Regions from separate parts of the Kitasatospora sp. NPDC087271 genome, predicted to be linked through region 1. Evidence: riboswitches for the same ligand, from Rfam matches in the RefSeq annotation. Region 1 holds a riboswitch; each other region holds the start of a gene.
The links. A riboswitch is a leader RNA that binds a small molecule or an ion and turns the genes downstream of it on or off. The one in region 1 is predicted to bind cobalamin.
Positions count from the first base shown of each region.

Region 1 (9,406 bases):
TCCAGGGACGTCTGGTCGTAGAAGAAGTTCTCGTTGCCGCCGTCCCCGACCAGGAGGCCCCAGGCGGGCACGGGGCTGAGCCTGTGCAGGGCTCTGGGTGGTGGGAACGAGGCGGGGTGCAGCGGGCGCAGGCGGTCGCCGACCACCTGCCACCGCTGCAGGCCCCGGTCCAGGCCGGCCGTGACCAGGGAGTCGGCGGTGAACGCGATGGCGCTGATCGGTCCGTGGCCGAGGTGGTCGTCCGCGGCGAACTCGTGCATCGGTTCGAGCCTGCTGTCGGTGATCAGGATCCGGAACCCGTCGGCGAACGCGATCCGGGTGCCGGAGGGATCGACGGCGAACAGGTCGGCGCGGTTGAAACCGAACTCCGCCAGGTCGAGCTGCAGCTCCTGGCCGCCGAAGAACCCGAGCGCCGCCCTGACCAGCCTCAGGCCCGTCACGAAACCGTCGGCCGTCGCCTCCACCCTTGCTCCGAGCAGCGCCGTGCCGCCGGCCAGGACCGTCTCCCCGCCGGGTGTGTACTCGACGAGTTCCGCGTTCCGGAGGTGGCCGTCGCCGGCGAAGTCGCGCAGGGCGACCACGGTATCCGCGTCCACGCAGCACAGCGACACGTGGTTCGTCGGGCCTTCGTAGAACTCGTTCAGGACGCCGGTGCGGTCCACCGTCACGATCCGGCACCGGTGGAGGTCCTCGCCGATCAGGTTGATCGCGGCCAGCGGCAGCTGATGGCAGAAGCCGACCGGGCCGGCGGCGTTGAGGGCGGACGGCAGCACCCGCGAGGCCGACGCGTGGACCGACTCGCCGACCCGTACCACCTCACGACGGTCGGTCTCGGCCAGCAGCTGGGCCAGCTGGCGCTCCGCCATTCCCTGGGGCTGCCACCGCGATGGCTTCAGGTGGGCGGCTGCCGCCGCGGCCTGCGGGAAGGGGAGGGACAGCACCAGCTTCCACAGACCGCCCCAGGCCCCCTGCCGGGCCAGTGACCTGGCCAGCTCCTGCGTACTCCCGCTTCCCTCGTCTCCCCTGCCGCCGCCCCGCCCGCCGAAGAGCCTCGACATCGCCCAACCCCCTGTCGACTGCGCCGAATTGGCCTCCTGGAATTCTCCCTCAGTGATCATGAAACCGGTACTGGGCCGGAGGCATGCGCGGTGAGGACAACGATTCCGTGTACAGCGTCGACGAAGGCGGGAGTGCGGGCGGCGGGGGGCCGCCGGGGGCGGGCAGAGGCCGGGGAGGGGCGGCTGCCCGGCCGCGTAGATCAGCCGGCCGACTCCTGCTCGGCCTCCACCTGGGCGTTCCACTCGCGCTTGGCCGCCCGCCAGGCCTCGTCACTCTGACCGGACCGCCAGTAGCCCGAGACCGATAGCCGCTCGCGCGGGATGCCTCGCTCCACGCGCAGCAGACGCCGCAGTTCCTTCACGAAGCCCGCCTCACCGTGCACGAACGCGGATGCCGTGCCGGCGGGGAATTCCAGCGCGCCCACCGCCTCGACCAGCGCCTCGCCCACCGGGCGGGCACCGCGGTGCAGCCAGCTGATCTCGGCCCCGGAGGGCGAGACGATCTTCTGCTCCTCCGCGGCGTCCGCGACCTCGACGAAGGCGTGCACCACGGCATCGGCCGGCATCCGCTCCAGCGCCGCGGCGATCGCGGGCAGCGCGCTCTCGTCGCCCACCAGCAGGTGCCAGTCGGCGCTCGCGTCGGGGGCGTAGCCGCCGCCGGGGCCCAGGAAGCGCACCGTCTCGCCGGGCTGTGCGCGGGCCGCCCAGGGCCCGGCCAGGCCCTCGTCACCGTGCACCACGAAGTCGATGGTCAGCTCGCGCAGGGCCGGGTCCCAGGCCCGCACGGTGTACGTCCGGGTGATCGGCCGCTGCTCGGGCGGGAACTCCTCGCGGATCCGCGCCATGTCGAAGGGCTCCGGGTAGCTCACGCCCTCGGGCGTGAAGAGCACCTTGATGTAGTGGTCGGTGAACTCGGTGGCGTCGAAGTCCTCCAACCCCGCACCGCCGAGGACCAGGCGCACCATGTGCGGTGTGATCCGCTCGGTGCGCAGCACCTGTGCTTCGCGCGCCTGCGGTGTCCGGCGGGTCGGTTGGTCTGCCATGGTGCCCCCCTGGGCTGTGTGGTCGCGCGTCTTGGTTAGGCTTGCCTAAGTTAGCACCCTTGAGGCGGTGCTCGACGCAGGGACGGCAGCCGATCCCCATTCCGCCCACGACCGGGAACGTGACGCCCCGGCAGCCCTGCTGCGGCTCGCGGACGCGACAAGGTCGTACGGAGCCGCCGCGACCGGTTCGGCGCAGCCAGACCGCGCCGCGCGCCGCCCGGGAGCCGACGACCGAGGTCGCCGCCCGCAGAGCGGCCGCGCCGCACTCCCCGGACCGATCCGGCACCGCAACCCGCTCGGGAGGATGGGGAGCGGGCGGCCGGTCAGGACGCCGGTACGATTTCGGCCGCCCTGCCGGAGGCACTCGTGGTTCAGGTGGCGGGCGACCGGGTGGGGTCGGGCCTCAGGCGCGCCGCACCACGAAGGTGACCTCCGCGTTGTTCCCCCCGCCGCCGATCACCTGGCAGGTGAGACCCGCACCGACAGTGCACTCGTTGACGTTCGACCCGGCGTAGGGGTTGCTCCAGTGGATCAACCCGCTCCAGGTGTCCACGCCGAAGCCGATCTGCCCCTCGGTGCCCGTCAGGAACCCGCACGACTCGGTTTTCCAGCTGGGGGCCACGTTCGGCAGGATGTAGCTCGGGGGCAGAGGACTGCCGGCGCTCCAGCACCCGTGGGCCAGGGTGGCCGAGCCGAGGTAGAGCATGCTGCCGGTCTGGTTCGACAGGGTGACCTGGGTGCTGCGCACCGCGTAGGCGGCGGACGCCGCTGGGGCGGCCGACCGCGTCGTTCCGGCGGAGGGGCCGGCGGCCTGCGCCGCGGGAGCCAGGGCCAAGCCGGCGCTCAGCGCCAGGACGGCGGTCAGTACGGAGGACTGGACAACACGCTTGGAGGTCATGGCAGCCAACTCTCTATCGGAGGATGGTCAGGTACACGCCTCAACGGGACGGCGGACCTCGTTGGTTCACCAACCGCCACGACGTGCGGGAATGAGGGCCTGTGTGAGGTAGTGATCAGCCTTCTGGTTGCACCCTCCTCCGAGGGCGGAACAGGGAGGACTGTGGGCTGTGACGCGTCGGCAACTCACGGACGATCAGCGGACGATGATTGATCCCTACCTGCCGGTCGGCAGGTTCAGCCCGCACCCCGAGCGACCGCGGGAGCGCTCGGGCCGGTGTGCCAGCACCGCCGGCCAGCAACGCCGTGCCTACGAGCAGGAACTGCTGCGAAGCCGCGAGGTGGCCGAGTGGCGGCGCCCTACTTCCCCGTCACGTGCCCGGACGAGGTCCTGGACCACCACCTGCGGCACTACGCCGTCGAGTTCAGGAACTGGATCGTCGCCGCCGCCCGCACCTGAGACCCCCGGCCGGGCCCCGTGGCCGATCCCTCCCCCGCCCCCGGGAACGGTCCAGACGATCATCCCACGGGCTGGCCAGCTCCGACCTGACCACGCCTGATACCTTGCCATCGCCGTGGTGTACGGGAAACCGGTCTGAGTCCGGTGCGGCCCTCGCCACTGTTGCCGCGGAGTTCCGCGGCCCTCGCTGACCGGCTTTTCCAGCGGTCAGGGCCACTGGGCGGGTTGGAAGAGCCGTCCGGGAAGGTCGGCCGCGGCGCGTTGATGCGGAAGCCAGGAGACCGGCCACGGCGCTACATGTTCCACGAGGGTTTTGGAGAACACGTGCCCAGCGGTCTGCCGTATCCGTTCCGTTCGATATGTTCCGTACGTCCCACAGGTCCGATACGTGTCGGCCGGGCGGTCGCGGCCTTCCTGTTCATCGGCATGCTCGGAGCTTGCACGGGCGCCCCCGCGCCCACCACGTCCGGCGGGACGGCCGGAACTGCCGCGCCGGTCAGCGTCGACAATTGCGGGACCACCGTGACGGTCGGCGCGCCGCCCGACCGGCTGGTGACGCTCAACGAGGGTGCCACCGAGGTGGCCCTGGCCCTCGGCCTGCAGTCCCGCATGGCCGGTACCGCCTACCTCGACGATTCCATCCCGGAGAAGTGGAAGGCGGCCTACGACTCCGTCCCGGTGCTCTCCAAGGACTACCCGACGAAGGAGAAGCTCCTCGCGGCCCGTCCCGACTTCCTGTACGCCTCCTACTCCAGCGCGTTCACCGACAAGGTCGCGGGCACCCGGGGGGAACTGCGCGGCCAGGGCATCCCGTCGTACCTGTCCCCGTTCGGCTGCTCGGACAAGAGCCAGGTGCCGCCGACGACCTGGCAGGCGGTGTGGGGCGAACTGAACGACGTCGCCAAGGTCTTCGGTGTCACGGAGCGGGCCGCCGCGATCCAGCAGCAACAGGAGCAGCAACTGGCCGAGTTCACGGCAACGGCCGCTGGCAAGGGCTTGAAGGTCCTGTGGTACGACTCGGACACCAAGGCGCCGTTCGTCGGGGCCGGCCACGGCGGACCTCAACTCGTTCTCGATGCCGTGGGCGCCCGCAACGTCTTCGGGGACCTGCCCGGTGGCTGGCAGAACGTGAGCTGGGAGAAGGTCGTCGCGGCAGACCCGGACGCCATCGTGGTCGCGGACGCCGGCTGGGACACGGCCCAGTCCAAGATCGACTACTTGGAGAACGACCCGGTGCTGAGCAAGCTCACCGCCGTACAGCGCAAGGCTTTCGTGGTGGTGCCGTTCTCGGAGTCGACTCCCGGCGTGCTGCTCGCCGACGGTGCCGCCCGGGTGTCCGCGGGACTGGGCCGACTGCACCCGGGTTCATGACCGCGCCCCACCCCGCCGTCGCGCGGCCCCCTGGTCCGGGCCGCGCGACGGCGGCCCTGGCCATCGGTGCGGCCCTGCTCCTGGCCACCGTGCTCCTCGGCCTCGCCGTGGGCTCGCAACACGAGCCGGTCCGGACGGTGATCGACGTCGTGGTGCGCCGTCTCGGGCTGGGCAACCCGCACGTGACGCTGCTGGACGACCAGATCGTCTGGCAGTTGCGGCTGCCCCGGGTTCTGGGAGCGGCTGCCACCGGCGCCGGCCTCGCGGTCTGCGGTGCGGTGTTGCAGACGCTGACCGGGAACGACCTGGCCGATCCCTTCCTGCTCGGGATCTCGGACGGAGCCGCCGCCGGCGCGGTCACCGTGATCGTCCTCGGTGTCGGCGTGTCCGGCGCCGTGGGCACCGGCGCGGTGTCCACGGCGGCCTTCGCCGGTGCCCTGCTAGCCGCCGTCGTCGTCCTGGCACTGGCCGGCGCGCGCACCCGGTCGCTACCGACCACCCGGACCGTGCTCGCCGGCATCGCGGTGGGACAGATGTGCGGGGCCTACACCTCGTTCGTCGTGCTGGTCCTCGGGGACCGCAACGCGGCGCGCGGTGTCATGGAGTGGACGCTGGGCTCGGTCGCCGGCGTGCGGTGGCCCACCGCCGTCTTCCTGACCGCGGTCGCGCTGGCCGGTGTCACGGTCCTGGCCTCCTCGGCCCGCGACCTGGACGCCTTCGCGTTCGGCGAGACCGCCGCCCGCTCCCTCGGCGTCCACGTCGAGCGCACCCGCTGGGTCCTCGTCGCCACCGCCGCGCTGGTAACCGCGTGCCTGGTCGCCCACACCGGCGTCATCGGGTTCCTCGGCCTGGTCGTACCGCATGTCGTCCGTCTCGTCTGCGGCCCGCGCCACGCCCTCCTGCTGCCCGTGTCGGCACTGGTGGGCGCGTCCCTCCTGGTGGGCAGCGACATCGTGGCGCGCTCGGTCCTCCCCGACCGGGAGATCCCCGTCGGCGTCATCACGGCCGGGCTCGGAGCGCCCTTCTTCGCCTGGCTGCTGTGGCGCCAGGGGCGGGCCGACGGGAGGGGGCAGTGACGGTGACGCCCCCCGCCGAGCTGCGCACGGAGGAGCTCCGCGTGAGCATCGGCGGAGCCACGCTGCTGGACGCGGTCTCGCTCGCGTTCGCCCCCGGCCGGATCACGGGCCTGCTCGGACCCAACGGCGCCGGGAAGACCACCTTGCTGCGCGCGGTCGCCGGACTGACCCGGCCGAGCGAGGGTCGGGTCCTCCTGGACGGAGAGGATCTCCACGCACTCACGGCCCGCCGACGAGCACGACAGGTGGCCTTCATGGAGCAGCAGGCGGACACCCGGCTGTCGCTGCCGGTCCGTCAGGTCATCGATCTCGGCCGCACGCCGCACCGCAGCCGCTGGCCCGTGCCGGCGAACTCCGCCACCGACGCCCACGAGCGGTCCGTGTTCGCCGCGGCCGTGGCCGCAGCCGACGTCGGCCACCTGCTCGACCGGTCCTGGCCGACGCTGTCGGGTGGCGAGCGGCAGCGGGTCCAGCTCGCGCGGGCACTGGTGCAGGAGCCCGGCGTGCTCCTGCTCGACGAGCCCACCAACCACCTCGACCTACGCCACCAACTCGGCTTCCTCGGCACCGTACGCGGGCTGGGCATCACCACGGTAGCCGCGCTGCACGACCTCGAACTCGCCGCCGCCTACTGCGACGAGGTCGCCGTCCTGCTCGACGGCCGACTGGTCGCCCACGGGCCCAGCTCCGACGTGCTCACCTCGCCGACGATCGCGCACGTCTACGGCGTCGACGTCACCGTGGAACGACACCCCCGGCACGACAGACCGCACATCCGGTGGAACGGACTGCTCCCCGAAGGGACAACACCATGACCCGCCCCGTCCCGGGCGCGCTCGCCCGCCGCAGTGCCACGCTCCTGGTCGGCATGTCGATGGGGGAAGCCGTCCGCCGTGACGAACTCCTCCGGACAGCGGCGTCGCACCAGGCCTCGATCGCGTTCCTGCAGCAGGCAGACCCTTCCCTGTCGGCCGAGCTGACCAGGCTGGCCGACGCGGGCGCCGAGACCGTGGTCGTGATCGGCGTCCGCCTCGCGGCGTCCGGCCCGGCCCAGTCCTGGCTACGGCGGATCGCGGCGTACTGGTGGCGCGAGCGCGCGGGCCACCGTCCCGAACTCCTCGTCGCGACCCGCCTCGCCGACTCGCCGGACGCGGTCCCCGCGGTGGCCGCGGTGACGAGGGCCATCACCGGCCAGGAGCCCGGCCTCACGTCCGCGGCCTGGGAGGAAGTCCCCGGCCACCGGCACCAGGTCCTGGTGTGCCGCGGCCCGCGTTGCGCGGCCAAGGGCGCGGAGGAGGGACTACGCGCCCTGGTACGGAAACTGACCGAGCACGGCCTCGGCGACGACGACGTGCTCGTCACCCAGACGGGGTGCCAGTTCCCCTGCAACCAGGCCCCCGTCGCCAGCGTGCAGCCGGACGACATCTGGTACGGGAAGATCGACCCGGCCGTCGCCGGCCGCATCGTCACCGAGCACCTCGCCGGCGGACGACCGGTCGAGTCCCACCGACTCCCACGCCACAGGAAGGAGCAGGCGGACCACCACGACGGCTGATCGCGACCACGAGGCCCAAGCTTGAGCCCGTGCCCCGCCCCGCGGCCGACAGCACCAAGCGGCGGCATCGAAGCCACCCTCCACCCTCCACCCCTACCGCGACCAGATCAGGGCCATCGACGAGCAGATGACCGAAGCCCTCAAGGACGACCGGCAGTAGACCCACAGCGAGCTCGACCTGCGACGAAGCCCCACCCGCGCGGCCGGCTCACCACGGAGTTGCCCGATCTCCCCCGGATCCACGCCGACCCGATGCCCGACCCGCAGACCGAGATCACCTCAGGTCAACGATGTACTACTCAGGCGAGCTTGAGGAGCAGTTCACTCAGTTCCCTCGGCATGGTGATCATGCAGTCGTGGCCGGTCGGCAGCTCCCAGACCTGCGCGGCGGAGCCGTTGGGCTGGATCGGGGGGACGGGGCGGCGGGTGATGCCCGGCGGCGTGGGGCCGACGTTGTGGATGTGCGTGCGCGGGATCGCGTCCGCAGCCGGGTTGTCCAGTCGCACGGATTGCCGAAGGCAGCGCACCGCCTGGTCCGTGAGCGTCTCGCGCAGCCAGGCCACGTCCGCCGGGTCCGTGACGCCGAACAGGCCGAGGGGCGCGGGCAGCTCGGGCATCGGGGGGACGCGCCAGCCGCTCTCGGACTTCTCGGCGAGCTCGATCATCCGCCGCCCCACGGGTTGGACGTCGACCGCGGACTCGCCGTCCTGCGGGACCAGCGCGTCGAGGTAGACGAGGTGTGCGATGCGCTCCGGGATCCGGTTGGCCACGGAGGAGATCACCAGCCCCGCGTAGCTGTGGCCGACGAGGACGACGTCGTCGAGGTCCTGCTCGGCGACCAGCCCGACCACGTCGTCGACGTGCGTGTCGAGTCCCACCTCCGGTCCGAGCAGGTGCGCCTTGTCCCCGCAGCCGGTCAGGGACGGCGCGAACACCCGGTGCCCGTACGCCTCCAGCAGCGACACCACCCGCTCCCAGCAGCGCCCGCTGTGCCAACTACCGTGTATCAGAAGGAATGTGGACATGAGTGAGAGCCCTTTCCCCTTTCGCGCCCCGGTACAGTCCGAGCACGAAAGACATGCTGCTGCACCCGACGAGGCACAGGCAACAGGACACTTCTCGGCGCCGTTGCTCACCCGGCCGGTGGTCACGTACTGCCCCATCGAGGACTACCGGGACGTGCTGCGGCCGGTACGGCCGACGGCACTGCTCCGGCCACCGCGGTTCTACGAGAAGGCCGCCGGTGAACTCATCGCACGGGCACAGGCCTGGCCGCGATCGCGCCGCTACGTCTACGACGCCGCCATGTGGGTCGGCCGCAGGGTGGCCGACAACCGCTGGTCCCACCGCCGGTCCTCGGTACCGCCGCGCATCGCGTACGCCGCCGCGTTGCGCGGAGTCTTCCTGCCGCTGCGGGCGACCACCGGGATGGACCGCATCCGCCTCGCCTACACCGCGTCCGCGGCCATGCCCGAGAGCGTCCTCGGGATCTGACAGATCTGGGGGCTCGATCTCCGCGAGAACTACGGTCCCACCGAGACCGGAGCGTGCCCCGTCGCGCACTTCGACCAGCCGGTCCCCCGCCCGGGGACGATCGGCAGGAAGTTCGCGGACCCGCGCTTCGAGGTGAGAGTCGCGGACGACGGCGAAATGCTGACCCGCGCACCGCTTCTCCTCACCGGATACTGGCCCGATCCGGAGGAGACCGAGGCCGTTCTCCGGGGCGGCTGGCTGCACACCGGTGACCTGGTCGAGTACACGCCCCACGGCGACATCCGGCTCATCGGCCGCAAGAAGGACGTGATCGTCACCCGGGGCGGCAAAACGATCAGTCCTCACGAAACCCGGTTGAAGGAGAGCCCGCTGATCAACGAGGCGATCGTCGTCGGGGAGGCGCGCAAGTACCTCACCGTCCTGCCGGAGCCGAGCACCACCGCGGACGCCCT
Region 1 is NZ_JBIUYQ010000009.1:155,527-164,932, reverse strand. It holds gene ACIO9K_RS17895 (hypothetical protein) at 1-1,058, opposite strand, end outside; gene ACIO9K_RS17890 (siderophore-interacting protein) at 1,259-2,101, opposite strand; gene ACIO9K_RS17885 (hypothetical protein) at 2,505-2,999, opposite strand; cobalamin riboswitch at 3,558-3,763, shown strand; gene ACIO9K_RS17880 (ABC transporter substrate-binding protein) at 3,885-4,829, shown strand; gene ACIO9K_RS17875 (iron chelate uptake ABC transporter family permease subunit) at 4,826-5,905, shown strand; gene ACIO9K_RS17870 (ABC transporter ATP-binding protein) at 5,947-6,720, shown strand; gene ACIO9K_RS17865 ((2Fe-2S) ferredoxin domain-containing protein) at 6,717-7,460, shown strand; gene ACIO9K_RS17860 (alpha/beta fold hydrolase) at 7,760-8,485, opposite strand; gene ACIO9K_RS17855 (hypothetical protein) at 8,484-8,954, shown strand; gene ACIO9K_RS17850 (hypothetical protein) at 9,111-9,406, shown strand, end outside.

Region 2 (9,406 bases), on a different contig from region 1:
ACCTCGGTGTTCTCCCAGGCGCTCGGCATCATGGCCCAGCTCCGGGCCGGGGACTCGACGAACGCGGCTCCCGCGATCGCCTACCTGAAGGGCCTCCAGCACCAGGACGGATCGTGGCCGAGCCTGATCCCCGTCACCGGTGACTCCGACGTGGACAGCACGGCGATGGCCGTCATGGCCCTCGCCCTCGTGCCGGGCGACGAAGCCGCGCGGGCCGTCGACCAGGGCCTCGGCTGGCTCGCCGCGCGGCAACTGCCCGACGGCGGCTTCCCGGGAGCGGCCGGCGACTCGACCAACTCGGCCGCGCTAGCCATCCAGGGCATGACACTGCGCCAGTCCACGTACGGCGCCCAGATCGCCAAGGCGCGCGACTTCCTGTCGGGCCAGCAGAACGGCGACGGCGGGTTCAACGTGGCCTCCGCCGGGCAGCCGGGATCGGACGTCCGCGCGTCCACGCAGGTGCTCGGCGGTGCCACCGGGATCTCGTTCGGCACGCTGTTCCGGGAGCTCGGGGGAACGTCGACGCCGACGCCCACTCCGACTTCCACCGGGACGGCGACCCCGACGGCGACCCCGACGGGTTCGCCGACCAGCACCCCGACCGGCACGCCCACGGGCACACCGACCGGCACACCTACGAACATTCCCACGAACACGCCGGGCCCGACGGGCTTGCCCGCCACGGCTGGGCCCTCGGACACCGCCGCTCCCTCGACCGGCGACGGTTCGGCCACCTGGTCGGCCGGCGGCATCGACGCCCCGGCCGATGGCAGGGGCGCGCCCGCCGGTGGCGCGGCGGCGCAGACCGGCTCCGGCAGCCTGGCCGGGACCGGAACCCAGGCCCTGACGCTGACGGCGGGTGCGGGTGTGCTGACCGCGCTCGGTGCGGCGGCGGTCCACGTCGCCCGACGCCGCGCCGCGGCCGCCCCGGGGCGGCACCGGTGAGCCGGGGACTCGGCGGGCGGCTCGGCCGGCTGTCCGGGGCGGCGGCCCTGACCTTCGCCCTCGCGTTCGGCGGCGTCGCCGCGGGCACCGCCCCTGCGTCCGCGGCGCCGCTGCCGATCGACCAGTGCACCACCACCTCCGGCGTGGTGCTCGCCGTGGACTTCAGCAAGTGGGGCGGCCCGCTGCTGCGCTCCTGCGGGACCACCCCGACCACCGGCTTCACCCTGCTCAACCAGGGCGGCTGGCAGACCACCGGGACCGGGCACGACGGTCCGGCGTTCATCTGCCGGATCGGCTACAGCGGCTTCCAGGGCGGCAAGCAGTTCCCGGCCCCGGACCAGGAGAAGTGCGTTCTGACGCCCCCGGCCACGGCCTACTGGTCGTACTGGCACGCCGATCCGGGCCAGAACGAGTGGTCCTACAGCCAGCTCGGCGCGATGAGCTACCAGCCGAAGCCCGGCAGCGTCGACCTCTGGATCTTCGGTGGCACCAACGTCGAGGGCACCGAGGGGCGGCCGGGCTTCTCACCGGACAGCGTTCGCGCGAACAACTCCAGCCCCGGTGGGCAGCCCGCCGACCCCGGCCAGGGCACCACGGGCGGCTCCGGCGGCTCCAACGGTTCCGGCGGCGGGTCGACGGGTGCCACGGGGACGACCGGCGGCAGCGGCACCGGTTCGAGCGGCGGCACCGGAAACGCGAGCGGAACCGGCAGCAGCGGCGGAACCGCCGGCACCAGCGGCGCCGGCACGGCCGGTGGCACCGGATCGGGCCGGGCCCCGGCACCCGCCAAGCCCTCGGCGGGCGGAGCCCGTCCGCCCGCGCCCGCCACCACCCCGGGGCCCGGCGCCGCCGCCACCCCCGAGGAGGGCATCACGCCGCCTGGAGCGCCCGCGCCGACGCCCGTGCCCGCCGCGCCGGTGCCGGTCGAACCGTCCACCGCTCCGCCGGCGGACGCCCCGAGCGATCAGCCGACCCCGCAGACGGTCGAGGCAGCGGCCGCGCCGATGTCCACCCCCGCCGTGCCCGGCGGCGTGGTGGACGCCAACCCGGTGGCCGACGCCCCGCACGACTCCGGGTCGATGGCCCCCGCCGTCATCGCGACCGCCCTCGTGGGGGTGCTGGGCGCGGCCACCGTGGTCGTCGCGCGACGGCGCCGCCGCCGGGCCGAGTGATCCGGTGACCATGCCCGACCAGCACGCCGCCGTCCCCCCGAAGCCCGACCCGAAGCCCGACCCGAAGCCGAAGCCGGCCCCCGGACGCGACGCCGGGAGCCGGCGCGGCCCCCGGAACCTGCACCCGCTGGCCTGGTGGACCTGGGCGCTGGCCCTGGCGACGGCGGCCAGCCGCACCACCAACCCGCTGCTGCTCCTGCTCGTCCTCGCCGTGCTCGGCTACGTGGTCACCGCCCGCCGGACCGAGGCCCCGTGGGCGCGCGGGTTCACCTACTATCTGTGGCTGGCCCTGACCGTGGTGGCGATCCGGGTGGTGTTCCGGTGCGTCTTCGCCACCGGTATCACCCCGCACGACCATCTGCTCTTCTCGCTCCCACACCTGCCCACCCCCGCCTGGTACACGGGCATCCGGATCGGCGGGCCGGTCTCCCTGGAGGCGACCCTCTCCGCCGCCTTCGACGGGCTGCGCCTGGCCTGCCTGATCTGCTGCATCGGCGCCGCCAACACCCTCGCCAACCCCAAGCGCGCCCTGCGCGTCCTGCCCGGCGCCCTGTACGAGCTGGGTGTGGCCGTGACGGTGTCGCTGAGCGTCGCCCCGCAGCTGGTGCAGAGCGTCCAACGCGTCGCCCGGGCACGGCGGTTGCGCGCCGGTCAGCGGAAGGGCGTCCGCGCGCTGCGCAGCATCGTCGTCCCGGTGCTGGAGGACGCGTTGGAGCGTTCGCTGCACCTGGCCGCCGCGATGGACTCGCGTGGCTACGGCCGCTCCGGCACCGCGACCCGCCGCTCCCGTCGCGTCACCGGCGCCCTGATGTTGCTCGGCATGTGCGGCCTGTGTGCCGGGGTGTACGGGCTCCTGGACGGGACCGCCCCCGCTGCCCTGGGGCTTCCGGCCTTCCTCGCGGGCGCCCTGCTCTGCGTGGCGGGGCTGGTCCTCGGCGGCCGGCGCGTACGGCGCACCACCTACCGGCCGGACCGCTGGCGGGCCGCCGAGTGGGCCGTCGCGGGCTGCGGGGTGACCGCCGCCGTCCTGCTGTTCGCCACCGTCGGCTACGACGCCACGGATCTCAACCCGTCGCTCTACCCGCTCAGTTGGCCGAGCCTGCCGCTCGTCCCGGTGCTCGCCCTGCTGCTGGCCGGCGCCGCCGGGGTGATCGCGCCGCCGCCGGGCCGTACCCCGGAGCCCGACACCGGTACCCGCCGTACCGGTACCGACCGTACGACCCCCGAGGTGAGCACGTGATCCGATTCGACCAGGTCGGTGTGGTGTACGACGGCGAGACCACCCCCGTCCTGCGCGACGTCGACCTGCACATCCCGGAGGGCGAGCTCTGCCTGGTGGTCGGCCGTACCGGCGTCGGCAAGTCGACCCTGCTCGGCGCCGTCAACGGCCTCGTGCCGCACTTCACCGGCGGCACCCTGCGAGGCAGGGTCACCGTGGACGGCCGGGACACCGCGCACCACCCGCCGCGCGAACTGGCCGACGTGGTGGGTGTGGTGGGGCAGGACCCGCTGGCCGGCTTCACCACCGACACGGTGGAGGAGGAACTGGCCTACGTCATGGAGCAGTTGGCCGTCCCGCCGGAGGTGATGCGCAAGCGCGTCGAGGAGACCCTCGACCTGCTCGGCCTCGCCGACCTGCGCCACCGCGCCCTGCACGAGCTCTCCGGCGGCCAGCAGCAGCGCGTCGCCATCGGCTCGGTGCTCACCGCGCACCCCCGCGTCCTGGTCCTGGACGAACCGACCTCGGCGCTCGACCCGACGGCCGCCGAGGAGGTGCTCGCCGCCATCACCCGCCTGGTCCACGACCTCGGCGTCACCGTCCTGCTCGCCGAGCACCGCCTGGAGCGGGTCGTCCAGTACGCCGACCGCGTCGCCTACCTGCCCGGCGACGGCACGGTCGTGCACGGGCCGCCCGCCGAGGTCTTCCGGCACACCGCGATCGCGCCGCCCGTCGTCGACCTCGGGCGGCTGGCCGGGTGGCGGCCGCTGCCGCTCTCCGTCCGGGACGCCCGGCGCGCCGCCGCCCCGCTGCGGGAGCGGCTCACCGACGTGCCCGTTCCTCCGCCGCGCCGGGCAGCGGTGGTGGGGGATCGGGTGCTGGACGCCCGGGGGGTGGTCGTCCGGTACGGGCCGGTGGCCGCCGTCCGGGAGGTCGGGCTGGACCTGCGGGCCGGTGAGGTCACGGCGCTGATGGGGCGCAACGGCTCGGGCAAGTCCTCGCTCCTGTGGGCCCTCCAGGGCTCGGGCCCGCGACAGGGCGGCAGCGTGCGGGTCCTCGGGGCCGACGGCGGGCCGGCCGCGGACCCCAAGCGGCTCTCCGCGACCAGGGCCCGGCAGCTCGTCGGGCTCGTCCCGCAGACCCCGACCGACCTGCTGTACCTGGAGACGGTCGCCCAGGAACTCGCCCAGAGCGACCTGGAGGCCCGTGGCGCCGCCGGCCCGACCGCAGCAGGCCGGACCACGGCCGGCCCGACCGCGCGGCAGATCCTCGACCGGCTCGCCCCCGGGATCCCCGACGGCACCCACCCCCGGGACCTCTCCGAGGGCCAGAAGCTGTCCCTGGTCCTGGCGATCCAACTGGCCGCCGCACCAAGGGTGGTGCTGCTGGACGAACCCACCCGAGGGCTCGACTACCACGCGAAGGAGGCGCTCACCGGCATCGTGGACGCCCTCGCCGCCGAAGGCCGTACGGTCGTCGTCTCCACCCACGACGTCGAGTTCGTCGCCGCCACCGCCGACCGGGTGGTGGTGATGGCCGAGGGCGAGATCGTCGCCGACGGCCCCACCGCCGAGGTCATCGTCGCCTCGCCCACCTTCGCCCCCCAGACCGCCAAGATCCTCGCCCCGCTGCCCTACCTGACTACCCGGCAGGTGGCCGAGGCCCTGGCGCCCGCCGAGACCGCCCGGTGAGCGCCGTCCGGATCCCCGGCCGGGCCCGCGTCGTCGCGGCCCTGGCCGCCTTCATCGGCTTGGTCGCCTTCACCTGGCCGTTCGTCGTCGCCCCGGGAAAGTTCGGCTCCTCCTACGCCCCGCCGCTGATCTTCGGCGCCCTGCTGATCCTGGTGCTCGCCGTCGTCATCGCGGAGATCGCGGCCGGCGGCATCGACGCCAAGGCCCTCGCCATGCTCGGCGTCCTGTCCGCCGTCAACGCCGGGCTGCGCCCGCTCGGCGCCGGCACCGCAGGAGTGGAGACGGTCTTCTTCATCCTCGTCCTGGCCGGCCGGGTCTTCGGCCCGGGCTTCGGGTTCACCCTCGGCTGCACCTCGCTGTTCGCCTCCGCGCTGCTCACCGGCGGCGTCGGCCCCTGGATGCCGTACCAGATGTTCGGCTGCGCGTTCGTCGGCATGCTCGCCGGGCTCCTGCCGAGAACCCGGCGGCGGCGCTGGGAGGTGGCGATGCTGGCGGCGTACGGGGCCTTCTCCGGGTACCTCTTCGGCTTCCTTCTCAACCTCTCCTTCTGGCCGTTCTCCACCGACCCGAACAGTTCCATCGCCTACCTGCCGGGGCTGCCGTTCACCGAGCAGTGGCACCGCTACCTGCTCTTCGACCTCGCGACCTCGCTCGGCTGGGACACCGGCCGGGCCGTCACCACCTTCACGGCCGTGCTCGTCGTCGGCCCGGCCGTCCTCACCGTCCTCCGCCGCGCGGCCCGCCGCGCCAACTTCGAGCCCGTGGTGCGCTTCGAAGCCCCGGACGGTCGACGAGTCACCACGAACGGCACCGCCAGCAGCACCACGAACGGCTCCGCGAGCGGCGAGGGAGTCTCACCATGCGGACGGCTTCCGTGAATTCCGCGTCGGCCCCGGCGGTTTGCCCCTAAGCTGGCGACGCAGCTGGTTCGTCCTGCCCGCCAGGCAGGACGTCGCAAGAGGGAACCCGGTGGGAATCCGGGACTGCCCCGCAGCGGTGAGTGGGAACGACCGCCGTCATACGCACTGGACCCGGGACGGGTCTGGGAAGCGATGGCCAGTAGGTACCGGACGCCGACAGGCCCGGTGCGCCCACGAGTCCGAAGACCTGCCCGTTGCCCGCCCGCGGACCGTTCCGCGTGCGGATATCCCGGTGACCTCGCGGGCGGGTCGGCGACCATACCAGGCGGGTCCGGCACGTGCATCGACGTGAGCCGCCGCCCGGTTCGTCATCCCTTCGCGCTCTCGTCCCGTCCCCGGGTACTTGAGGAGCCAGACTCGCGAAGGAGAGTCCCTTGACCACGAAGTCCGCAGCCGCGGCAACCAGGGCCACCGTGTACGGCTACCCCCGGCAGGGCCAGGGCCGGGAGCTGAAGAAGGCCATCGAGGGCTACTGGAAGGGCACGGTCACCGCCGACGCCCTGCGGGAGGCGGCGGTCGGCCTGCGCCGGGAGAACTGGGCGCAGCTCGCCCAGGCCGGGGCCTCGGAAGTGCCCACCGGCGACTTCTCGCTCTACGACCACGTACTGGACACCACGGTCGCCGTCGGCGCGATCCCGGCCCGCCACCGGGCGGCCGTCGAGGCGGACGCGCTGGACGGCTACTTCGCCATGGCGCGCGGCACCCAGGAGGTCGCGCCGCTGGAGATGACCAAGTGGTTCGACACCAACTACCACTACCTGGTGCCCGAACTCGGCCCGGACACCGTCTTCACCGCGGACCCGGCCAAGGCCGTCGGGGAGTTCCGGGAGGCGCTGGCGCTCGGCCACACCGCACGCCCCGTGCTGGTCGGCCCCCTCACCTACCTGCTGCTCGCCAAGCCCGCCCCCGGTGTCGCCGACGACTTCCAGCCGATCACCCTGCTGGACCGGCTGCTGCCCGTCTACGCGCAGCTGCTGGCGGACCTGAAGGCGGCCGGCGCCGAGTGGGTGCAGCTGGACGAGCCCGCGCTGGTGCAGGACCGCACCCCGGCCGAGCTGAACGCCGCCGCCCGCGCCTACCGTGACCTGGGCGGCCTGGCGGACCGTCCGAAGCTGCTGGTCGCGAGCTACTTCGACCGCCTGGGTGAGGCCCTGCCGGTGCTGGCCAAGGCCCCGGTCGAGGGCCTGGCGCTGGACTTCACGGGGCCCGCCGCGGCGAACCTGGACGATCTGGCCGCCGTCGGCGGGCTGCCCGGCAAGCGGCTGGTCGCCGGGGTGGTCGACGGGCGCAACATCTGGATCAACGACCTGGAGAAGTCGCTGGCCACCCTGGCGACCCTGCTGGGCCTCGCCGAGCGGGTCGACGTCGCGCCGTCCTGCTCCCTCCTGCACGTGCCGTTGGACGCCGCCGCCGAACGCGACGTCGACCCGCAGATCCTGCGCTGGCTCGCCTTCGCCAAGCAGAAGGCCAGGGAGGTGGCGCTGCTGGCCCGGGGCCTGCGCGAGGGCACGGGGGCGATCGCCGCCGACCTGGCCGCCAACCGCGCCGACCTCGCCTCGCGCGCCAACTCGCCGATCACCCACGATCCGGCGGTGCGCGCCCGTACCGCCGCCGTCACCGCCGACGACACCCGCCGCGCCCAGGCCTACCCGCAGCGGGCCGAGGCCCAGCGCGCCCGGCTCGGCCTGCCGCTGCTGCCGACCACCACGATCGGCTCGTTCCCGCAGACCTCCGAACTGCGGGTCGCGCGGGCCGACCTCACGGCGGGCCGGATCGACGCCCCGGCCTACCGGGAGCGCATCGAGGCGGAGGTCCGGGAGGTCATCGCCTTCCAGGAGAAGGCCGGACTGGACGTCCTGGTGCACGGCGAGCCCGAGCGCAACGACATGGTCCAGTACTTCGCCGAACAGCTCACCGGCTACCTCGCCACCCGGCACGGCTGGGTGCAGTCCTACGGCACCCGGTACGTGCGCCCGCCGGTCCTGGCCGGGGACATCTCCCGCCCGCACCCGATGACCGTCGACTGGTTCGGCTACGCGCAGGGCCTCACCGACCGCCCGGTCAAGGGCATGCTCACCGGCCCCGTCACGATGCTCGCCTGGTCCTTCGTCCGCGACGACCAGCCGCTCGGCGACACCGCCCGCCAGGTCGCCCTCGCCCTGCGCGACGAGGTCACCGACCTGGAGGCCGCCGGCGCGGCCGTCGTCCAGGTCGACGAGCCGGCGCTGCGCGAGACCCTGCCGCTGCGCGCCGCCGACCGCCCGGCGTACCTGGCGTGGGCCACCGAGTCCTTCCGCCTGGCCACCTCAGGCGTCCGCGCGGACACCCAGGTCCACACCCACATGTGCTACGCCGAGTTCGGCGCGATCATGACGGCGATCGACGAACTCGACGCGGACGTCATCTCGCTGGAGGCCACCCGCTCGCACATGGAGGTCGCCGGCGAACTCGCCGGGGCCGGCTACCCGCGCGAGGTCGGCCCGGGCGTCTGGGACATCCACTCCCCGCGCGTCCCGAGCACCGACGAGGCCATCGCCCTGCTGCGCGCGGGCCTCGCGGCCATCCCCGCCGAGCGGCTCTGGGTCAACCCCGACTGCGGCCTGAAGACCCGCGGCTGGACCGAGACCCGCGCCTCGCTCGACAGCCTCGTCGGCGCCGCCCGCCACCTGCGCGCGGAGCTCGCCGGCTGACCCCCCGGTGACGCGACCCGGCCGGGCCCCGCACGCCGTGCGGCGCCCGGCCGGGTGGGCCCGGGACCGTCCCCGGGCGGGCTGCCGCAACGGCGGCCCGGCCCGTTTCACCCGGACCCGGGAAGCCCGAGGTTCTGGTAGATCTCCGTCGTCACCGTGGAGAAGTTCATGGTCATGAAATGCAGCCCGGGAACTCCCTCGGAGAGCAGGCGTCGGCACATTCCGGTGGCGTGATCGATACCGATCGACCGGACGGCCTTCGGATTGTCCTGCTGCTTCAGCATGCTTTCGGAAAGCTCGTCGGGAATGGCGGCGGTGGTCAGTGTCGGAATCCTCCGAAGTGACCGGATACTGGTCACCGGCATGATCTCCGGAATGACCGGAACGGTGCAGCCGGCCGATTCCAGTCGATCCCGGAAACGGAGGTAGCTGTCCACGTCGAAGAACATCTGGGTGATGGCGTAGTCGGCTCCCGCCCGGCACTTCTCGATGAAGTGCCTGATCTCGAAATCCCAGTCGGGGGACCTCGGGTGCAGGTCCGGGAAGGCGGCCACACCGACGCAGAAGTCGCCGGACTCCTTGATCAGCCGCACCAGGTCGGCGGCGTACTCCACTCCGTCGGGGTGGCGGTGCCAGGTGCCCAGCGGATCGCCCGGCGGGTCGCCGCGCAGCGCCAGGATGTTGCGAACGCCCTGGTCGGCGTAGTGGCCGAGAATGTTCCGCAGTTCGGCGACGCTGTGGCCGACCGCGGTCAGGTGGGCGGTCGGCG
Region 2 is NZ_JBIUYQ010000032.1:11,016-20,421, reverse strand. It holds gene ACIO9K_RS33760 (prenyltransferase/squalene oxidase repeat-containing protein) at 1-945, shown strand, start outside; gene ACIO9K_RS33755 (hypothetical protein) at 942-2,117, shown strand; gene ACIO9K_RS33750 (CbiQ family ECF transporter T component) at 2,128-3,357, shown strand; gene ACIO9K_RS33745 (ABC transporter ATP-binding protein) at 3,354-5,027, shown strand; gene ACIO9K_RS33740 (ECF transporter S component) at 5,024-5,905, shown strand; cobalamin riboswitch at 5,935-6,157, shown strand; gene metE (5-methyltetrahydropteroyltriglutamate--homocysteine S-methyltransferase) at 6,322-8,637, shown strand; gene metF (methylenetetrahydrofolate reductase [NAD(P)H]) at 8,745-9,406, opposite strand, start outside.
Region 2: it holds a riboswitch for cobalamin, as region 1 does, so the genes downstream of both, metE (5-methyltetrahydropteroyltriglutamate--homocysteine S-methyltransferase) here and ACIO9K_RS17880 (ABC transporter substrate-binding protein) in region 1, are expected to answer to the same signal.

Region 3 (9,233 bases), on a different contig from region 1:
ACGCCGGAACTCCGGGGCAGGGTCGGCGCCCGCCACCCCAAGGAGCCTGTCCCATGTCCCTCCTCGCCCCCTCGCGGACCACACCTTCCCGCGCCGCCTCCGCCGTCACCGTCGCCCTGACGGCCGGCGCGCTCCTGCTCTCCGCCGTCCCCGCCCACGCGACGGCCAGCCCGACCCAGATAGCCACCTCGAAGAGCACCGGCGTCACCTACCTGAAGTCGCTCCAGGCCGCCGACGGCAGCTACGTCACCGGCGGCGGGCTCTCCAACGAGTGGGCGTTCAGCGCACTCGCGGCCGCCGGCACGGCCGCCGCGGACGTCACCCCCGGCGGCGACCCCACCAAGAACGCCCGCCTGGTCTACCGCGGCCAGCTCGCCGCCCCCGGCTGGCCGAGCGCCTCGCCGGTCGTCACGGACTACGAGCGCGGCATCCTCAACGCCTACGCCGCCGGCATCGACCCCGCCCGGGTCGGCCCGGGCCGCAACCTCGTCGCCGACCTCGCCGCCTACTGGCAGACCGCCGAACCCGGCTACTACGGCCCGTCCGCCAACTTCAACGGCACCGTCTTCGGCCTCCTCGCCCTCGCGGGCGCCAAAACCCAGGCCGGCAGCCCTCGCGTCCCGCAGCCGCTGCTCGACGCCTCCGTCACCGCGGTGCGCGCCAACCAGCACAACGATGGCGGCTGGAACTTCAGCAAGGCCGCGGGCGACCCGAACGCCCTCGCCCAGGGCAGCGACATCGACATGACCGGCGCCGCCATGGCCTCGCTCTGCACCGGGGGCGTCGCCGCCACCGACCCGGCGATCGTCGCCGCCAAGAACTTCCTCAAGGGCAAGCTCACCGCCTCCGGCGCCTTCAACGCCATGTTCGGCGTCAACACCGACTCCAACGGCTGGGCCGTCTCCGGCCTCAACGCCTGCGGCATCAACCCCCAGGGCACCGACTTCACCAGCGGCACCGGCAAGAGCCCCGTCGACTTCCTGATCGCCCAGCAGTTCAAGCCCGGCGGCGGCTTCAAGTACCTGCCCACCGACACCACCCCCTCCCCCTACGCCTCCGTCGACGGCCTGCGCGCCGTCGCCGGCGCCGGCTTCACCGCCACCCCGCCGACCCCGACCACCACCGGCGAGCCCGCCTGGGCCGCCACCACCGGCTTCACCGCCGGCACCGCCGCCAGGCTCGCCCTGGTCGTCGACGACGGCACGGGCACGCCCAAGGTCTGCGCCGTCACCCTCACCCCGACCGGCACCACCGCAACCCTCGGCGACGTCCTCGACGCGGCAGGCAGCGCCACCCCGGGCGGCTGCGTCACCTCCGTCACGCCGTCCACCGGCGGCGGCACCGTCACCGCGCTCAACGGCACGGCCAACAGCGGCTCGTCCACCTGGCAGGTCGGCCTGGACGGCGGCGCCGCGACCGGCGCCACCCGGGCCACCACGGTCCACCTCGGCGACACCGTCTCGCTGCGCTACGGCAGCTGACCGCACTGCGCCGGAGGGGAGCCGACCACGGATCGCCTCCCCTCCGGCGGGACAGAACCACGATGGCCCGACGGATCCGCCGCCGGACCGACAGGACGGGGGGAACGGATGCCGACGGGTGTTTCCAGATGGGTGGCGGGCGGCTATGTGGCCTTGGTCGGCGGACTGGCCGTCCTGGGCGGGCTGACGGAGAACGGGCGTTACTACCTCGCGTCGATCGTCCTCACCCTTCCCGTCGGCCTTGCTGCGCTGGCCGCCGTCTACCTCGCACGAGGGGTGCTGACCGGCATCGGCGGGCTGTTCACCGACACCACGCTGCCTAACGGCGAGGAACCCGGCTGGCTGGCCACGGGCGGCATCGTGGCCAACACGCTGCTGTTCACCGTGGCGGCCGTCGCCACCGTACTGCTGGTCGAGCGCTTCGTCCGCCGCCGGAGGGCATCTCACGGCAGCTGAGCCACGGGTACGCGGTGCCCCGGCCCCCCTTCCGGAGGGGCCGGGGCACCGGGGTGTCCCCGGGGGTCAGGGCGCGGTGACGCCTGGCTGGGCGCCGGCGCCGAAGGACCAGCCCTCGACGTCGCCGGGTGCCGGGTTGTAGCTGCCCGCGCCCAGGTTGCTGTAGGACCAGGGGCCACCGTGCTGGGCGTGCCAGTACGACCAGTAGGCGCTGCCGGTGGGGTTGGTGCAGGTCGTCGGCAGGGCGTTGATGGTGCAGACGAAGCCCGGGTAGCGCGGGTGGAAGGTGTACGCGAACCCGGCGCCGGTCAGCGCGGCCAGGCCGCTGGCCGGGTCGCCGGGTGCGCAGCCGGTCTGGATGCCGCCGCCGACGGCGGTGAAGTCGACCACGACGGTGACGCCGGTGGTGCCGTCACAGGCGGCGGCCCGCGCCTGCGGGGCCTGGACGGCGGAGACGCCGAGCAGGCCTGCGGTCAGAGCGGCGGCGGCGGCGATCGAGCCGAGGGTACGGCGGGCCGGGCGCGCGGGCGCCAGGGTGTCGGTCATCGGAGCTCTCCTTTCGGGGTCAGCGAGTGGTCAGCGGGTGGTCAGCGGGTGGTCGCCGGGCAGGCCGGCACGGGCGCGTCCGGGCGGGCACCGGCGGCGGAGAGGGCGGCCAGCGGGGTGCCGGCCAGGCCGAGGACGGCCTGTGCCGTGGCCCGGGCACCGGTGGCCGCGTTGAAGCCGTTCGCGTCGTAGGCGACGGCCCCGCGCACCGCCGGGTCGGCGGAGCAGCCCTGCTGGAGCTTGACGAGACTGCTCCAGCCCTTGAGACCGGCCCCGAAGCGCCCGCCGGCCAGCAGCGCCTGCGTGGCGAGGCCGGTGGTGTTGGCGTTGGACGCGGCGGCCCCGGCAGCCGAGAAGCCGCCGTCGGCGTTCTGGTGGGCGGTCAGCCAGCCGAGCCCGGTGTTCGCCTTGGCGGTGCGGCCGGTCGCGGCGAGGGCCTGGGCGGCGAGCGCGGTGGCGTCCGGGTCGCTGGTGCAGGTGGCCTGGCCGAAGGACAGCGGGTAACCGCCGTCCGCGCACTGGCTGTTGGCGAGGAAGTCGACAGCCGCCGCCGGGGCGCCACCGGCCGTGCGGTGCAGGGCGATCACGGCCAGGGACTGGCCGAAGGCGTTGCTGTAGTCGCCCCACTGCGAGCGGTCGGAGAACCGGCCGTCGGCGGTCTGGAGCGAGCGCAGCCGGGCGGGCAGGTCGACGCCGCCGAAGGCCGTCGGGTTCCCGCCGCGCACCTCGACGGCGAGCAGCAGCTTGGCGGTCGCGCCCGCGTAGGCCTCGGTGGTGCCGTCGCCGAGGTAGCCGGTGATGATCTCGGGCTTGGCCAGCCAGGCGGTGGCCTTCGCGGCGGCCTGGTCGGAGCTGTGCGAGGCGGCGAAGGCCAGCACGGCGTCGATGGTCAGGCCCTGGTCGGGGTAGGCGGTCCCGTTGAAGACGGACTCGAAGTGGTCGCCGTCGACGAGCTGGCGGGCGAGCCAGCCGCCGGCGGCGGCGTCGGGGCGGAGCGTCGGGGACGAGGTCGCGGCAGCAGGCGCGGCCTGGGCGGCGGCGGCCGCCGGGAGGACGGTGGCGAGGGCGAGCGCGGGTATCGCGAAGAGGCGCAGGGGGCGTCGGAACGAGGACACGGTGGGCCTTTCCGGGCCCGCACGCAGGGGCCCGGAGGACGGCGGCGACAAGCCGGGCAGCCCTCGGAGCTCCGGCCCGCAGACCACGACGGGAGGAGGGGACGACACACCTCCGCCGCCGGGTACTCGGGCTCGCCGCCGACGTGAATCGGCGGCCTACCGTTGCGGGTCAGCGCCGGATTCGGACCGGACTTCCCCCGGCGGCGGAGTCACAACATGACGGCCCATCATGGCGATACGGAAAAGATCCGGTCAAGGGTTCGTGCGTCACATCACGGTGGTCCGCACCGGGCTTCGCGACGCGCTCCTCCCGGCTGCCGGCGTGATCAGGGTGTCCTGGACGGCAGAATTCCTCCCATGCGGAACATGCGGAACATGCGGAGCATTCTCGTCATCGGCATCGGCGCGGGCGACCCCGACCACCTCACCCTCCAGGCGGTCAAGGCACTCGCCCGCACGGACGTCTTCTTCATCCTCGACAAGAACGAGGAACGGCAGGACCTGATCCAGCTACGGCGCCGGATGCTGACCGAGCACGGGCGACCCGGGCACCGCGTGGTGGAGGTGCCGGACGCGGAGCGGGACCGCACCACCCCGGCGTACGCGGCCGCCGTGGACGACTGGCGCGTCCGCCGTGCCGATCTGGTCGAGCGGTTGGCGGTCGAGCACCTCGGTGAGGGCGAGACGGGCGCGTTCCTGGTCTGGGGGGATCCGAGCCTCTACGACAGTGTCATCGCCGTGGTGGAGGACGTACGGGTCCGCGGCACCGTCGTCTTCGACTACGAGGTGGTCCCGGGCATCAGCAGCGTCTCCGCACTCGCCGCCCGCCACCGCACCACGCTGACCCGGGTGGGCCGCCCTGTGCAGATCACCACCGGCCGCCGTCTGGCCGAGGGCTTCCCCGAGGGCGTGGACGACGTCGTGGTGATGCTCGACGGCCGGGCCGCCTTCGCCGAGATCGACCCGGAGGGGCTGGAGATCCACTACGGCGCCTACCTCGGCACCCCCGACGAGATCCTCGTCGCCGGCCCGCTTGCCGAAGCCGCCCCGCGGATCCGCGAGCTGCGCGAGTCGGCCCGCGAGAGCAAGGGCTGGATCATGGACACCTACCTGCTGCGGCGCTCCGAGAGCTGACCGACGTGCGCCGCCCCGGACGAGGGGCGGCGAACCGCTCGGACCGTCAGCGGTGAAGGAACTCCGGCGGGCGCTTCTCGGCGAAGGCCGCCATGCCCTCCTTCTGGTCCGCCGTCGCGAAGGTGGCGTGGAACAGGCGCCGTTCGAAGCGCACGCCCTCGGCGAGCGTGGTCTCGTACGAGCGGTTGACGCTCTCCTTGAGCATGACCGCTGCCGGGGTGGACATCGCCGCGATCGTCCCGGCCACCGTCAGCGCCTCGGCCAGCAGTTGGCCCGCCGGGACGATCCGGGAGACCAGGCCGGCCCGCTCGGCCTCCTCGGCGCCCATCATCCGGCCGGTCAGGCACAGTTCCATCGCCTTCGCCTTGCCGACCGCCCGGGTCAGCCGCTGCGAGCCGCCGATGCCCGGGATCACGCCGAGCTTGATCTCCGGCTGCCCGAACTTCGCGGTGTCCGCCGCCAGGAGGACGTCGCACAGCATCGCCAGCTCGCAGCCGCCGCCCAGCGCGAACCCGGCCACGGCCGCCACGACCGGCTTGCGCAGCGCGCCGAGCCGGTCCCAGGGGCCCAGCCAGTCGTCCAGGTAGACGTCCGGGAACCGGTTGCCCTGCATCTCCTTGATGTCGGCGCCGGCCGCGAACGCCTTCTCCGAGCCGGTGATCACCAGACAGCCGATCTCCGGGGCACGGTCGAACTCCGTTGCCGCCTGCACGACTTCGTTCATCAGCTGGGTGTTGAGCGCGTTGAGCGCCTTGGGCCGGTCGAGCGTGATCAGCCCCACCCGGCCCTTGCGCTCGACCAGGATCGTCTCGTAGTCGGTCACTTGCCGTCCTCCCGCAGGGTGGTGATGATCGCCGAGAAGTCCAGGCCGGCGCCGCCGTCGGCCTGCGCGAAGTCCGCGTACAGCTGTGCCGCCCTGCGTCCGAGGTTCGTGGGCAGGCCCGCGGCGTCGGCGGCCCCGGCGGCGAGTCCGAGGTCCTTGGCCATCAGGGCGGCGGCGAACCCGGCCGCGTAGTCGCGGTTGGCCGGGCTGGTCGGCACCGGCCCGGGGACGGGGCAGTTGGTGGTGAGCGCCCAGCACTGGCCGGAGGCGGTCGAGGCGACGTCGTAGAGGGCCTGGTGGCTGAGTCCGAGGCTCTCTCCGAGCACGAAGGCCTCGCTGACCGCGATCATCGAGATGCCCAGGATCATGTTGTTGCAGATCTTCGCGGCCTGCCCCGCTCCGGGGGATCCGCAGTGCACGACCTTGCGGCCCATCGCCTCCAGCACCGGTCGGACCGCCTCGAAGTCCGGCTCGGCGGCTCCGACCATGAAGGTGAGGCTCGCGGCCGTGGCACCGACCACCCCGCCGGAGACCGGCGCGTCCACCGCCCGGTGCCCGGCGGTCACGGCCAGGTCGTGCGCCGCCCGGGCGTCCGCGACGTCGATCGTGGAGCAGTCGACGAAGAGCGTTCCCGGGCGGGCGGCGGGCAGCAGGTCCGCGTAGGCGGCCAGCACGTGCCGGCCGGCCGGCAGCATGCTGATGACGACGTCGGCCTCCCGCACCGCCTCGGTCGCGGACCGCGCCGGACGGACGCCGCCCTCCTCCGCCCGCCGCAGCGCCTCGGGTGCCAGGTCGTAGCCGGTCACGGTGTGCCCGGCCTCGGCGAGGTTGGCGGCCATCGGGCCGCCCATGTTGCCGAGTCCGATGAATCCGATGACTCCGTTGAATCCGTTGACTCCGTTGCGGTGGGTCACCAGCGCTCCAGGGGTGTGGTGGGGGCCAGGCCGAGTTCCCGGTCGCCGAGCGGGGCGAAGTAGCGGGCCACCGCGGCGGGCCCGACGGCGCTCAGCGTCGACGGGCTCCACCGCGGGGAACGGTCCTTGTCGATCACCTGGGCGCGGATCCCCTCGGCCAGGTCCGGTGTGGAGAGCGCCGCGCAGGAGGTCCGGTACTCCTGGTCGAGGACGGCCTCCAGCGGGCCGAGGGTGCGGGCCCGGCGCAGGGCGGCGAGGGTGGCCTTCACGGCGGCGGGCGAGTTGGCGGCGATCCGGTCCGCGGCCTTCTTGGCCTCCGGTTCGCCGCTGTCCCGCAGGCGGTCGAGGATCTCCTCCACGGTGTCGGCCCCGTAGCAGTGGTCGATCCAGGCCCGCCGGCCGTCCAGCACGCCGGCCGGTGCGGGCCCGACGTTGCGTTCGAGGGCGTCGTGCACGGGGAGTTCGGCCAGGTCGTCCAGCAGCGCGGGCAGCCGCTCGGCCGGGACGAAGTGGTCGGCGAGGCCGCACAGCAGCGCGTCACCGGCCTCGACGGAACCTGCGGTCAGGGCCAGGTGGGTGCCCGACTCGCCGGGCGCGAGGGCGAGCAGGTAGGTGCCGCCGACGTCGGGGACGAAGCCGATGCCGGCCTCGGGCATGGCGACGCGCGTGGTCTCGGTGACGATCCGGACGCTGCCGTGGGCGGAGACCCCGACCCCGCCGCCCATCACGATGCCGCTCATGAGCGCGACGTAGGGCTTGGGGTAGCGGGCGATGCGGGCGTTGAGGCGGTACTCGTCGCGCCAGAACTCCTCGACGGCGCCCGGGTCCGCGCCGGTGGCGGCGCGGTGGATGGCGACGATGTCGCCGCCGGCGCAGAAGGCCCGCTCACCGGCGCCGGTGATGACCACGGTTTCGACCCGCTCGTCCTCCTCCCACGCGTCCAGGGCGTCGGAGATGCTCCGCACCATGCCGTGGGTGAGGGCGTTCAGGGCCGCGGGGCGGTTGAGGACGATCAGGCCCGCCCGGCCCTCGCGGTGGACCAGGACCTCGTCGAGGTCGTTCCCGGCCATCACGCGGCCCCGATCAGGCCGCGGGCGACGATGACGCGCATGATCTCGTTGGTTCCTTCCAGGATCTGGTGCACCCGCAGGTCGCGGACGATCTTCTCGATGCCGTACTCGGCCAGGTAGCCGTAGCCGCCGTGCAGTTGGAGCGCCTGGTTGGCGACCTCGAAGCCGGTGTCGGTGGCGTGCCGCTTGGCCATCGCGCACAGCTCCGGGGCCCTCGGGTCCCCCCGGTCCAGGGCCGAGGCGGCCCGCCAGAGCAGCGATCTGGCCGCCTCCAGCTCCGTGGCCATGTCGGCGAGCCGGAACTGCAGCGCCTGGGCGTGCAGGAGCCGGGCGCCGAACGCCTCGCGGTCCGCCAGGTAGCCGGTGGCCCGCTCCAGGGCGTCCTGCGCTCCGCCGAGGGAGCAGGCGGCGATGCCGAGCCGGCCTCCGTTCAGCCCGTTCATGGCGATCCGGAAGCCCTCGCCCTCGGCTCCGAGGAGGCGGTCGGCCGGGAGCCGGACGCCGTCCAGGAGCACCTGGCGGGTGGGCTGGGCGTTCCACCCCATCTTCTTCTCGTCGGGACCGAACGAGACACCGGCGTCCTCGCGTTCGACGACGAACGCGGACACCCCGCCGGCCCCCGGCCCGCCGGTGCGGGCCATCACCAGGTAGACCCGGGAGACGCCGGCGCCCGAGATGAACTGCTTGACGCCGTCGAGGACCCAGTGGTCCCCGTCCCGGCGGGCCCGGGTGGTCAGTGCCGCCGCGTCCGAGCCCGCGCCGGGCTCGGTGAGGCAGTAGCTGGCGGGGGTCGCCATGGCGCTGAGACCCGGCAGCCACCGGACGCGCTGGGCGTCGTCGCCGTAGCGGTCGATCATCCAGGCGACCATGTTGTGGATGGACAGGTAGGCGGCGATGGACGGGCAGCCGGTGGCCAGCGCCTCGAACACGAGCACGCCGTCGGCGCGGGTGAGTCCGGAGCCGCCGGACTCCTCGCGGACGTAGACACCGGCCAGGCCGACGTCCGCCGCCTTGCGCAGCACGTCCACCGGGAAGTGCTTGGCCTGGTCCCACGCGACCGCGTTCGGCGCCAGGTGTTCGCGGGCGAAGGCCCGGGTGGTCGCGGCGATGGCGAGCTGGTCCTCTGTGAGGTCGTGCACGGCGCCCTCAGCCCATCGTCGGGATGGTGAAGCTCGCGCCCTCCTTGACCCCGGAGGGCCAGCGCGAGGTGACGGTGCGGGTGCGGGTGTAGAAGCGGATCGAGTCCGGCCCGTGCTGGTTGAGGTCGCCGAACCCGGAGCGCTTCCAGCCGCCGAAGGTGTGGTACGCGACCGGCACGGGGATCGGCACGTTGACGCCGACCATGCCGGTGTTCACCCGGCGCGCGAAGTCCCGTGCCGTGTCGCCGTCCCGGGTGTAGATGGCCACGCCGTTGCCGAACTCGTGCTCGCTGGGCAGGCGCAGCGCCTCCTCGTAGTCGGCGGCGCGGAGCACGGTCAGGACGGGGCCGAAGATCTCCTCCCGGTAGATCCGCATGTCCGCCGTGACGCGGTCGAACAGCGAGGCGCCGAGGAAGTAGCCGCCCTCGTGCCCCTCCAGCCGGAAGTCCCGCCCGTCGACCACGAGTTCGGCGCCCTCCTCGACCCCGAGGTCCAGGTAGCCGCGGACCCGCTCCAGCGCGTCGGCGCCGACCAGCGGGCCGAAGTCCGCCGCCG
Region 3 is NZ_JBIUYQ010000032.1:22,937-32,169, forward strand. It holds gene ACIO9K_RS33765 (hypothetical protein) at 54-1,481, shown strand; gene ACIO9K_RS33770 (hypothetical protein) at 1,590-1,937, shown strand; gene ACIO9K_RS33775 (flagellar hook-length control protein FliK) at 2,004-2,483, opposite strand; gene ACIO9K_RS33780 (prenyltransferase/squalene oxidase repeat-containing protein) at 2,525-3,598, opposite strand; cobalamin riboswitch at 3,698-3,837, opposite strand; gene cobF (precorrin-6A synthase (deacetylating)) at 3,974-4,732, shown strand; gene ACIO9K_RS33790 (enoyl-CoA hydratase) at 4,779-5,555, opposite strand; gene mmsB (3-hydroxyisobutyrate dehydrogenase) at 5,552-6,469, opposite strand; gene ACIO9K_RS33800 (enoyl-CoA hydratase/isomerase family protein) at 6,466-7,539, opposite strand; gene ACIO9K_RS33805 (acyl-CoA dehydrogenase family protein) at 7,539-8,678, opposite strand; gene ACIO9K_RS33810 (CoA-acylating methylmalonate-semialdehyde dehydrogenase) at 8,686-9,233, opposite strand, start outside.
Region 3: it holds a riboswitch for cobalamin, as region 1 does, so the genes downstream of both, ACIO9K_RS33780 (prenyltransferase/squalene oxidase repeat-containing protein) here and ACIO9K_RS17880 (ABC transporter substrate-binding protein) in region 1, are expected to answer to the same signal.